One region of the Streptomyces sp. NPDC006314 genome, then DNA from elsewhere that is predicted to be linked to it. Evidence: riboswitches for the same ligand, from Rfam matches in the RefSeq annotation. Region 1 holds a riboswitch; the other holds the start of a gene.
The links. A riboswitch is a leader RNA that binds a small molecule or an ion and turns the genes downstream of it on or off. The one in region 1 is predicted to bind guanidine.

Region 1 (5,396 bases):
CCGACGGCGCGGACGCCCGCGGGGGTGACACCCGGGCCACCCGACCGGATGGCCGCCCGGCCCGGGACCGGACGACTGCCATCGCCCGAGCACGCCAGGCAGCCCGCGACGCCCGCACGGACCGCAACGGAACGATGGCCTCCGGGCCGGCCCGGGACGGGGGCGCGGCTTCCGACGGGGCGACGGCTCCGGGCAAGACCTCGGGCGGGGGCACGGCTCCCGGCGGGGCTTCGGGCAAGGTCTCGGGTACGGGCGCGGTCCCCGGTGGTGCTTCGGGCAGGGCTTCGGCTTCCGGTAGGGGTTCCAAGGCCGGCGGGTCTTCGACGGCCGGCGGAGGTGCGGCTTCCCGAGGTGCTTCGGCTTCCGGTAGGGCTTCCGTGGCCGGCGGGCGTCCGGCGTCCGGCGCGGGCTCCGATGGTGCTTCGGCTTCTCGTGGAGCCTCGGTGTCCGGCGGGGCCACGGGCGCCCAGGGCGCCGACGGTGCCGCCAAGCGTCCCGGCGCGGACAAACCGCAGGTCCCGGGGGCGTCGGTCGACTCCGAGAAGCCTCAGTCGGCCGAGAGCACCCAGGTGCTTCGGCGCGTCACGCCGCCGCGGGGAGGCGGGGACAGCCAGGCGTCCGCGCGGCCCGGCGCGCCCGGTCGTCAGGCCCAGCCGGGCAAGGCGGGCGGGCCGGCCCAGGGCGCCGGTGAGACGGGCGCGCCCGAGAGCACGCAGGTCCTCCGGCGCGTCAGCGCGCCGCGCGCGGGCGAGCCGGGCGGTCCCGGCGAGGCGGCCGCGGCCTCCCCGGCGGCGGGGTCGGGCACCACCGGCCGCAAGCCCCGGACGACCGTTCCCCGGCCGGGCGGCCCGAACCGTGCCGCGAAGGCCGCCGGAGCCGCCGGTGCTGCCCGTGTGGCGGGCGCCGCAGGAGCCACTGCTGCCGGCGGGGCGGCCGGTGTTGGTTCCGCCGCTGCTCAGGCCGCCTCTGCCGGGGCCGTAGGCGCGGTCGGCGCGAGCGGCCGTACCGGGTCCGGGGCCAAGGCGGCCCAGCGGAGCTCCGAGCCGGCCACCCGGCAGGACACCACCGCACTCGCCTCCGCCTCGGACGGCTCGAACCCCGGAGGAGGAGGGAAGGGCAAGAAGGCCAAGCGGCCCAAGCGCACCGGCTGGCGGCGGATCATCCCCACCTGGCGCATGGTGCTCGGCACCTTCGTGATCGGGATACTCCTGATCATCGGCCTGTTCTTCATCGGCTACTCGATGGTCAAGATCCCGCCGGCCAACGCCCTCGCGACCAAGCAGAGCAACGTCTACCTCTACGCCGACGGCTCCCAGCTCGCCCGCGACACCCGCGACAGCCAGATCAACCGGGAGAACGTCAGCCTCGCCGATGTCTCCAAGGACGCTCAGCACGCCATCCTGGCCGCCGAAGACCGCGACTTCTACACCGAATCCGCCGTCGACCCGAAGGCCATGCTACGCGCCGCCTGGAACACGGTTACCGGCAAGGGCAAGCAGTCCGGCTCCACGATCACCCAGCAGTACGTGAAGAACTATTACCTCGCCCAGGAACAGACGGTCACCCGCAAGGCCAGGGAGTTCTTCATCTCGATCAAGCTGGACCGCCAGAAGTCCAAGGACGAGATCTTTGAGGGCTACCTCAACACCAGCTACTTCGGCCGCAACGCCTACGGCATCCAGGCCGCTGCCCAGGCCTACTACAGCAGGGACGCCCAGGACCTCGACCCGGCCCGCGCCGCCTACCTCGCCGCGCTCGTCAACGCGCCCAGCGAGTACGACGTCGTCGCCCACCCCGAGAACAAGGCCGTGGCCGTCGCCCGCTGGAACTACGTCCTGGACGGCATGGTGAAGAAGGGCTGGCTCAGCGAGTCCAGGCGCGCCGGCATGAAGTTCCCGATGCCAAAGGAGCAGACGCTCTCCACCGGCATGTCCGGCCAGCGCGGTTACCTCGTGGACGCCGTCAAGCACTACCTGGTCGCGAACCACATCCTCGACTCCGACCAGCTCGAAGCCGGCGGCTACCGCATCACCACCACCATCCAGAAGGACAAGCAGGACGCCTTCGTCAAGGCGGTGAACGACCAGCTGATCTCCAAGCTGGACAAGAAGAACCGCAAGGCCGACAACTACGTCCGGGCCGGCGGCGCCTCCATCGACCCCAAGACCGGCGAGGTCGTCGCGATGTACGGCGGCATCGACTACGTGAAGCAGTACACCAACGGCGCGACCCGCGGTGACTACCAGGTCGGCTCCACGTTCAAGCCGTTCGTGTTCACCTCCGCGGTGCAGAACGGCTCGGCCACCCAGGACGGCCGGACCATCACGCCGAACACCGTCTACGACGGCACCAACCAGCGGCCCGTCCAGGGCTGGACCGGCGGCGCCTACGCCCCGGAGAACGAGGACCAGAAGTCGTACGGGCCGATCACCGTCCGCAAGGCCACCGACCTGTCGGTGAACTCCGTCTACGCGCAGATGGCCGTCGACGTCGGTCCCTCCAAGGTCAAGCAGACCGCGGTCGACCTGGGCATCCCCTCCGGCACCCGGGACCTCTACCCGTCCCCGTCGATCGCGCTCGGCACCGCCAACGCCAGCGTCCTCGACATGACCGAGGCGTACGCGACGCTCGCCAACCACGGCAGGCACGGCACCTACACGATGATCGAGAAGATCACCAAGGGCGGCACGGAGGGAATCAAGCTCCCCCACGAGCCGGTCAAGCAGGCCGTCAGCCGTGAGGCCGCCGACACCACCACCTCCGTGCTGCGGAGCGTCGTCGACAACGGCACCGCCACGGCCGCGCAGGCCGCGGGGCGCCCGGCGGCCGGCAAGACCGGTACCGCCGAGAGCGACAAGGCCGCCTGGTTCGCGGGCTACACCCCCGACCTGGCCACGGTGGTCGCCGTCATGGGCCAGGACCCGGTCACCGCGGCACAGAAGCCGCTGTACTACACCCTCGGCCAGCCCCGCATGAACGGCGGTGGCCCGCCCACCCAGATCTGGGCCCAGTACACGCGCGCGGCGCTGGAGGGCAAGCCGGCCGCCGCCTTCGACCTCCAGCTCCAGCAGGGCGCCGACCGGATCCAGGAGCCCCCCTCCACCGGCACGGCCCAGCCCGGCACGGGCGGTCAGGACAACGGCGGCACCACCTCCGGCGGTCAGGACGACGGCGGGGCGACCGCCACCCCCACCGCCGGCGGTACCACGACGGACGGCGGTACCACGACCGACGGCGGCCCGACGACCGACGGCGGAACCACCTCCGACGGTGGGACCACCACCGACGGCGGTACCACCACCGACGGCGGCCCGACGACCGACGGCGGAACCACGACCGGCGGAGACACGGACACCGGAGGCGATACCACCGAGGGCGGCACGACCGGCGGGGGCACGACGACCGGTGGCGGCACGCCAGGCGGAGGCACCGACGACGGCGGCACCAGTACCGGCACCGTCGAAGGCACCGGCGGCCCGCAGTAGCCGGCAGCAGACGGCAGTGAGACGTCAGTGACCGCTGGTCGCCTTCAGCCCCACCACGGCGACCAGCAGCAGACACACGAAGAACACCCGGGCGGCGGTGACCGGCTCACCCAGCGCGACCATGCCGAGCACCGCCGCACCGGCCGCCCCGATGCCCACCCAGACGCCGTAGGCGGTACCGATGGGCAGAGACTTCGCGGCGGAGGACAGCAGCACCATGCTCGCGACGATGCCGGCACCGGTGAACAGACTCGGGACCAGCCGGGTGAAACCCTCGCTGTACTTCATCCCGATCGACCAGCCGACTTCCAGCAGACCGGCGACGACGAGCAGAACCCAGGCCATGACAGGCACCTCCGGGACGGAACGGCGACTCTTCTCGGTGCGTCGTCTTTGCCTTCGACCCGGTACGGCGCGTCTCGTCGGGCTTTCGAACATAGCAAAAGAACGCCGAAGAGGACCGGTGACGGTGGTCACCGGCCCTCTTCGGCATCGAATCAGAGGTGGATCGGAGAGAGGCCGGGGAACGAGAGGCCCTCGGACAGAAATCAGAGATACAGCCCCGTGGAGTCCTGCGACCCCTCGAAACGGTCCGCGGCGACCGCGTGCAGATCACGCTCACGCATGAGCACGTACGCCACGCCCCGCACCTCGACCTCGGCCCGGTCCTCCGGGTCGAACAGGACGCGATCGCCCGGCTCCACGGTCCGGACGTTCTGGCCGACCGCGACGACCTCGGCCCACGCCAGCCGCCGCCCGACCGCCGCGGTGGCGGGAATCAGGATGCCCCCACCCGACCGCCGCTCACCCTCACCGGTCTCCTGCTTGACCAGAACGCGGTCGTGCAGCATCCGGATGGGCAGCTTGTCGTGATGGGAGGTGCTGTTCTCGTTTCTGTTGGCGCTCACACCCTTGAACCTACCTGCCTTCGTCCCGCCTGTACGTGCCCGGGTCGCCGCCCGGCTCAGTCCTTGCGCCGCCGGGACCCCAGGGCGAGCAGCCCCACGACCCCCACGACGACCAGCGCGACCGGAACGACCCGCTCCAGCCGGGGCGCGCCCTCCTCGTCCACGAACCGCGCCCGCACCTCGGTCACGGCTCGATTGACCTGCACATACGCTCGCCCCACGGTGTGATCGATGTTCGCGACCACCTTGGCCTTCGTGTCCCCGACGATCGTCTTGGGGTGCACCCGCACCCCGATCTCGTCGAGCGTCTCGGCCAGCACTTCACGGCGGCGCCTGATGTCCGCCTCGATCTGCGCCGGGGTTCTGGTGTCCGACGTGTCCGCCACCGTACGGCCTCCGAAGTCTCCTGATGCTGTTCCGGACAGTCTGTCAGCTCATGGCCGCACCGCACCGCAAGGCCCCCCGGTTACGCTGGCCCGATGAGCGAGCGACTCCAGCCGGGGGATATGGCCCCCGCCTTCACCCTCCCCGACGCCGACGGCAACGAGGTCTCCCTGTCGGACCACAAGGGCCGCAAGGTCATCGTCTACTTCTACCCCGCCGCCCTCACTCCAGGCTGCACCAAGCAGGCCTGCGACTTCACGGACAGCCTCTCCCTGCTGGCCGGCGCCGGCTACGAGGTCATCGGCATCTCCCCGGACAAGCCGGAGAAGCTCGCGAAGTTCCGCGAGAAGGAGTCCCTGAAGGTCACCCTGCTCGCCGACCCCGACAAGAAGGTCCTGGAGGCGTACGGCGCCTTCGGTGAGAAGAAGCTCTACGGCAAGACGGTCGTCGGCGTCATCCGCTCGACGGTGATCGTGGACGAGGACGGCAAGGTCGAACGCGCCCTCTACAACGTCAAGGCCACCGGCCATGTGGCCAAGATCATCAAGGATCTGGGCATCTGAGTCCCCGAGGGGACTCTCCGCCGCCTGGCGGCCCGCACCGGGACGACCCCGATGCG
Region 2 (5,396 bases), on a different contig from region 1:
GGAACGGCCGCGGGACGACCGGCGCCCAGATGCAGGATCATGGTCCCCGCAGAAGGATCGGCATGGGTGGTCCACGCTCTGCGGCGGGCCCGCCGCCGACCGGTGCCCCGGCCTCTGACCGAGCTGGGGAAAACGTCCGATCCTCGTCTGCATCGCCGTGGTCGCCTTGGCCATCGCCGCCATCGCCGCCATCGGCCGGGCCGCCTCGCCGCCGACGGGCGGCTGGGGCGAGGCCGCACTGGCCCTCGGCCTCGGCGGTGTCGGCGCCGCGATCACGCTGAGTCTGCGAACCCGAGACATCGGCTGTCGAGAGCGCGATGACTCCGGCATGCAGATCCTTGAGAGGTGATCGGTCACAGAGGTCCCGCGTCGCTTGTGCTGTCGGCTCTCCTGCTGGCTCTGATCTCCCTGTCGACCGGCACGCCGTCGGCGCCGAGTGCACCACCCGCGAAGAGCACACACCCCGATGGCTGACGGACCGCTCAGGTGTGCGGGCAGAGCACGAAGTCGGAGCAGGCGTGCCTGGTGAGGTCGTCGTCGAGTTCGGTGAGGGCGTCCCGGATCCGGCGCAGGTGGGCGGGGGTCAGCTGGAGCGGGGGCTCGTCAGGCTGGTAGGTGGTGCGGACCGGGTAGTCCACGCCCGGCTCGGTGGTCATCTCGATGTGGCAGCCCAGCACATGGGTGACCGGCCGGCGGTCGGCGAACTCGATCAGGCGCTCGATGCTGCGGGTGAAGGCGGCGAGGTCCTGGATGTAGAGCCGGCCGGGATAGACGCTGTCGCCGGTGAGCAGGAAGCCGGTGGCCGGGTCGTAGTAGGTCACGGCCGCCTCATGGTGGCCCGGCGTGGCCAGGCACTCCAGCACTCGTCCGCCGAGGTCGACGGTGGCGACGGCGTCCGGGTCCGTGTCGAACCCGAAGTACGGCCACGCGGTGGCGAGGTCGGCCCCCACCACCGTGGTGCCGGGGCGGCCCGCGAACTGGCCGTCGCCCGCGATGTGGTCGCCGTGTCCGTGGGTGTGCAGCACGAGCAGTTCGTAGCCCTCCCGGGGATGCCGGGCGAGCCAGTCCGCGAGGAGTCCGTCGACGACCCGGCGCAGGGGGAAGAACCCGGGCGACCCGGTGGCGCCGGTGTCGATCAGTACGGCCCGCTGGTTGCCGCACAGCAGGAACAGAAAGGGCGCCTCGTAGTGGACGGCCATGTTCTGCCGCAGGATGAAGGTGTGCTCGTCGTAGGCGTGGACCTGGATGTCCGGGTCGGTGTTGTGCTTCGCCGACGGCGAGCCGTGGATCCACCTGACGTCCAGAGGGCGCGCGAGGGGAGCGGTGCCGGTGAAGTCGATCGGCTGCGTGCCGGTACCCACGATGCCTCCACGTGCGTCGTCTTGGCGGGCCGGGTACGGCGCACATCTCGTCCGGGGCAGGCACGTCCGCGCCTCCGGCGGGACGCTACCACGCTGCCTGGAGTTCCCCGGAGGCTCCTCGGTCCCTCCGGATCCGCAGGCGGAGGCGGGTCATCCCTGGTGGCAAGGGCGACAGCGGCCCCCGGCGGACCGCGCCGGCGGTCAGGCCGCCCAGGTGTCGCCCGTCGCCTTAGGGAAACCCGGCCCGGCATGACAGCACATGAGCGGCAGGAAACCTCCCAGTCCGATCGGCAGGTCGTCGACCGGCTGGTGCCCGTCTGGCTGGATGAGACGGAACGCCATGATCCCAGCGCCGCCCGTCAGGCCCGGGCGGGCTGGCAGAGCGGTTCGCTGTCCGGGGACGCCGCGCAGGATCTGGCCACGTGGGTGACGGCACGGGTCACCGACACCGGCTTCAACGACGACGAGGGACCGCAGATCGGCGGCCCGACTCGCATCACGCCGGCGGACAAGGAACGCGTGCACAGGTGGCTGGCGGCTCAGGGGCACCGCGTCTGACGCCGAAGGACCCTGGGCGGCACCTGCGACACCGGTCTCAGGGGTACGACACCACCGTGGACGGAGCCGTGGACGTTCCCGAAGTCGGCGCACCCGTCTCGTTGATCACGTGTTCGTACTGGCCGTTGCCGCCGAGCGAGACGACCAGCAGGTCGTGGAACTTCACGCCCGGGCGGTTCGGCGCGGCGAAGCCGTGGTGCTGCACGATCGACGGGTCGACGTTGTAGTAGCAGTAGCTGCCCAGGCCCCAGCCCTCGTGCGTGGTGACGTTGTCGCCGACCTTGTAGGCCGCGTAGCCCTTGACCGAGCCGTTCTGGACGGCGGCCTGGTTCGGGGCGTCGTACGCCTTCTCGTTCTGGAAGAAGACCGTGCGGCCCCGCTGGCCGTACCACTGCACGTCGTACTTGTTGAAGTGCTCCACGAACAGGCCGGTGCAGAGCACGTCGTCGCCGTTGATTACGACTCCGTAGTCGGCGCGGTTGGTGTCCCAGCCGACACCCGTGCCGTGGTCGGCGCGCCACAACCAGGTGTGGTCGATGATGGTGTGCCGGCTGTTGATCACCATGCTCGTGGTCGCCTTGCCGGCACCCGCGCCACCGATGCGCACGAAGACGTCCTGCACCGTCGTCGGGTTGGCGGAGTGGTCCTTCGCCGCGCCGGCCGGGCCCACCTCCAGCAGCGTTGCGGAGTTGACCGGTCCGGCGTCTATGAGGAAGCCGGCGAGCCGTACGCCGTCGACGTCGGCGACCTTCAGCACCGTGCTCCCGTCGGCGGGCACGAGCGTCGCGTACCCCAGGCCCAGCACCACGGTGTTGGCGCGGTTGATCTGGATCGGCTGGTCGACGTGGTAGATGCCCGGCGTCAGCAGCAGGTGAAGTCCCTGCGCGAGCGCCTGGTTGAGGGTGGCCGCGCTGACGCCCGGCTTCGCGACGTAGAACTGCGACAGCGGCAGGGACGTGCCCCTCGGTGTGCCGCTGCCCCACGTCACCCCGCGGGCGTTCGTCCGCTTCTCCGGCAGGAAGACACGGAACTCGCTGCCGCTGACGTACAGGAACGGCTTCTCACGGGAGACGGGAGTGGTGTCGAGCGTGGTGTACGGCGGGTTGGGGAAGCTCTGCGCCGGGGCGCCCTGGACGCCGGAGAACACCATGTTCCACACGCCGTTGAGCCAGCTGCCGATGACGCTGTCGCGGGTGTACCACTGCTGCTGCGAGTAGGGCCCGACCTGACCGTCGATCCGGCTGTCCGCGATGTAGCCGCCGCTCGCCCAACCGTACCCCGACGGGGCGAGATCGAGCCCGCCCCGGACGTGCATACGACGGAAGGGTGCCGCCTGGGCCACCGCCCACCGGTTGGTGCCGTTCGCGGGGGCCAGGGCCAGGTTCTCCGCCGAACGCCAGAAGTTCTGCGTGGCGTTGCCGTTGAACCAGCCCGCGTCGACCGTGACGTCACCGTTGATCGTCGTGTCGTCTGGAGACAGCCCGAGGCCCGCGATGGAGGTGTAGAAGCCGATCTGGGCGTTCAGGCCGTTGTACGTGCCGGGCTTGAACAGCAGGGCGTAGCGACCGGTGCCGAACTGGGCCGACTCCTGCTGCTGGAAGACCCGGTCCAGTCGGGCCTGGATGCCGGGCGTGGAGGGGTCGAACACAAGCACGTTCGGGCCGAGGTCGCCCCCGCCGTGCAGGGCGCGGGGGGCCGTGCGTGATGAGCCGGCCGCCCTGGCGGGCGTGGCCACACCGGCCAGCACGGGCACCGCGGCCGCCGCGGCAGCGATGACGGCCCGGCGGCCGAGGGACGGTGAGGAAGGGGAGGTGGGGGAGGAGGGAGGCATACGCGGCTCTCCTTGTTCAGGAAATGAACGAAGTGGGGGTGGGGGAGCGCTCTCTCGCCGTTGGATGCTTCATTGGCGTGAACGATGCGTCAAGGGTTACGACCGAATTTCCATATGCTCCGCCTGAATAACCGTCACATCGTTGCTCGTGCCTTCGAGAAGTGAGCGAAGGACCTCCCTGATTCTTCGGTCGTCTCCCTTGACACCCTCCCGTCGCCGCCCCAACACTCCAGCGGTGGGAGAGCGCTCTCCCGGCTCCGTACGACCTCCCCTCCCCTCCCGTCGAAGAGCCCCCATGTCACGGAGATCGAAGATCCTCTCGGGCGTGCTGGTCACCTCCGCCCACGAGGCGTGCGTCGGCGTCCCAGGGCCATGCCGCGTCCAGACCGGATTCAAGGAGGGGGATGAGACGGAAGGCGGCGTCGCTGAGGCCGCCGAAGGTGTGGCGGTGGCGTCCGGTGGCGGTGTGGCCGTAGGAGTAGCCGGCGAGATTCCAGGTGTAGACGGGGACGCGCCGGGGAACGGCGATGAACGGGTCGACGGCGGACGACCGGTGAGCTTGTTCGTCGGTGACGATGACGACGCGGTCGTGCTGCCGGTAGTGCCGCCGGACGGCCGCCGCGGTGTAGGTGCCGCCGAGGTCGTGGAACCGGTCCACCGCACGCAGGACGGACTCGCCGGGCGTGAGATCGACGACCTGGCTCCCGGTGCCGTATTCAACGAGGTCGGCCCGCTCGGCGCGGAGGGCGAGGGCGGTGCCGAAAACGGCGGCGGAGTCGGCGCGGTTGAGCTGGGTACGGGCGCTGGGCATGTCGAACATGGACCCGGACCGGTCGACCAGCACGAGGGTGCGGCCGGGCAGTTCGGGCACGTGGGAGAGTGAGTGCCGGAGAGCCGTCTCCAGGGCGTCGTGCCAGCGCGGTGAGGGCGCGTTGCGGTGGGCGGCGAGGTAGCGGAAGGGGAACTGGCGGGAGCGGCGTACCTCGTCCGGGTCGGAGATCCGGCGGGCGACATCGGCTGCGACGCGGTCGCTGACGCCGGCGAAGTCGAAGTTGCGCAGGTTGCGGACGAGTGCCATGGGGCCCATGGAGGGGATCAGGGCCTCCCAGACGGTGGCGTCGAGGGGCCGCTGAAGCCATCCGGCCACGGATTCCCACGTCATCCCGGCCGCGGAGAGCCGCTCGGCCCCGCCGGCCGAGGTGACCAGGGCGTACCGCTCGTCCGCGGGGACGCCCATGAGGGCGTGATGGGCGCTGAGAAGAGGATCACCGGCGGGCGGCAGGGCAAGGTGGCTCCGATACCGCCGATCCAGGGCGTACCGGAACAGCTCACCCTGCCAGGGCCGGTCCGCAGCGGGAGCGGGATGTGTCAGCCGGAGCACGTCACCGAAGCGGAATCCCCGGGACCCTGTGTCGTACTTCAGGAGCGCGCGGCCGGTGTAGAGCCGTCGTACGGCATCGGCGACACCGCGCTTGAGGGGTTGCGGAAGCCGGCGGCCGTACCGCGGGGTCCAGTAGCCGAGCAACTCGCCGGGCTCGTCGGCCCGTTGCAGCACCGCGTCGACCGCCTGCCGCGAGAACCCCGGCGCCTGGGCCTCCACCCGGGCGCGCACGAACTCGGCCGCGCCGACCACGGAAACGGTCCGC

Region 2: linked by a shared signal. The riboswitch ahead of ABZ079_RS31860 (MBL fold metallo-hydrolase) and the one ahead of ABZ079_RS22865 (multidrug efflux SMR transporter) in region 1 are both predicted to bind guanidine.

What each region holds. Positions count from the first base shown of each region.
Region 1 covers NZ_JBEXRL010000012.1:137,390-142,785, forward strand. The annotation lists gene ABZ079_RS22860 (transglycosylase domain-containing protein) at 444-3,485, shown strand; gene ABZ079_RS22865 (multidrug efflux SMR transporter) at 3,510-3,830, opposite strand; guanidine-III (ykkC-III) riboswitch at 3,867-3,936, opposite strand; gene ABZ079_RS22870 (co-chaperone GroES) at 4,034-4,393, opposite strand; gene ABZ079_RS22875 (DUF3618 domain-containing protein) at 4,450-4,779, opposite strand; gene bcp (thioredoxin-dependent thiol peroxidase) at 4,873-5,340, shown strand.
Region 2 covers NZ_JBEXRL010000024.1:67,416-72,811, reverse strand. The annotation lists gene ABZ079_RS31865 (hypothetical protein) at 158-349, shown strand; gene ABZ079_RS31860 (MBL fold metallo-hydrolase) at 483-1,361, opposite strand; guanidine-III (ykkC-III) riboswitch at 1,372-1,439, opposite strand; gene ABZ079_RS31855 (hypothetical protein) at 1,611-1,919, shown strand; gene ABZ079_RS31850 (coagulation factor 5/8 type domain-containing protein) at 1,957-3,750, opposite strand; gene ABZ079_RS31845 (TROVE domain-containing protein) at 4,049-5,396, opposite strand, start outside.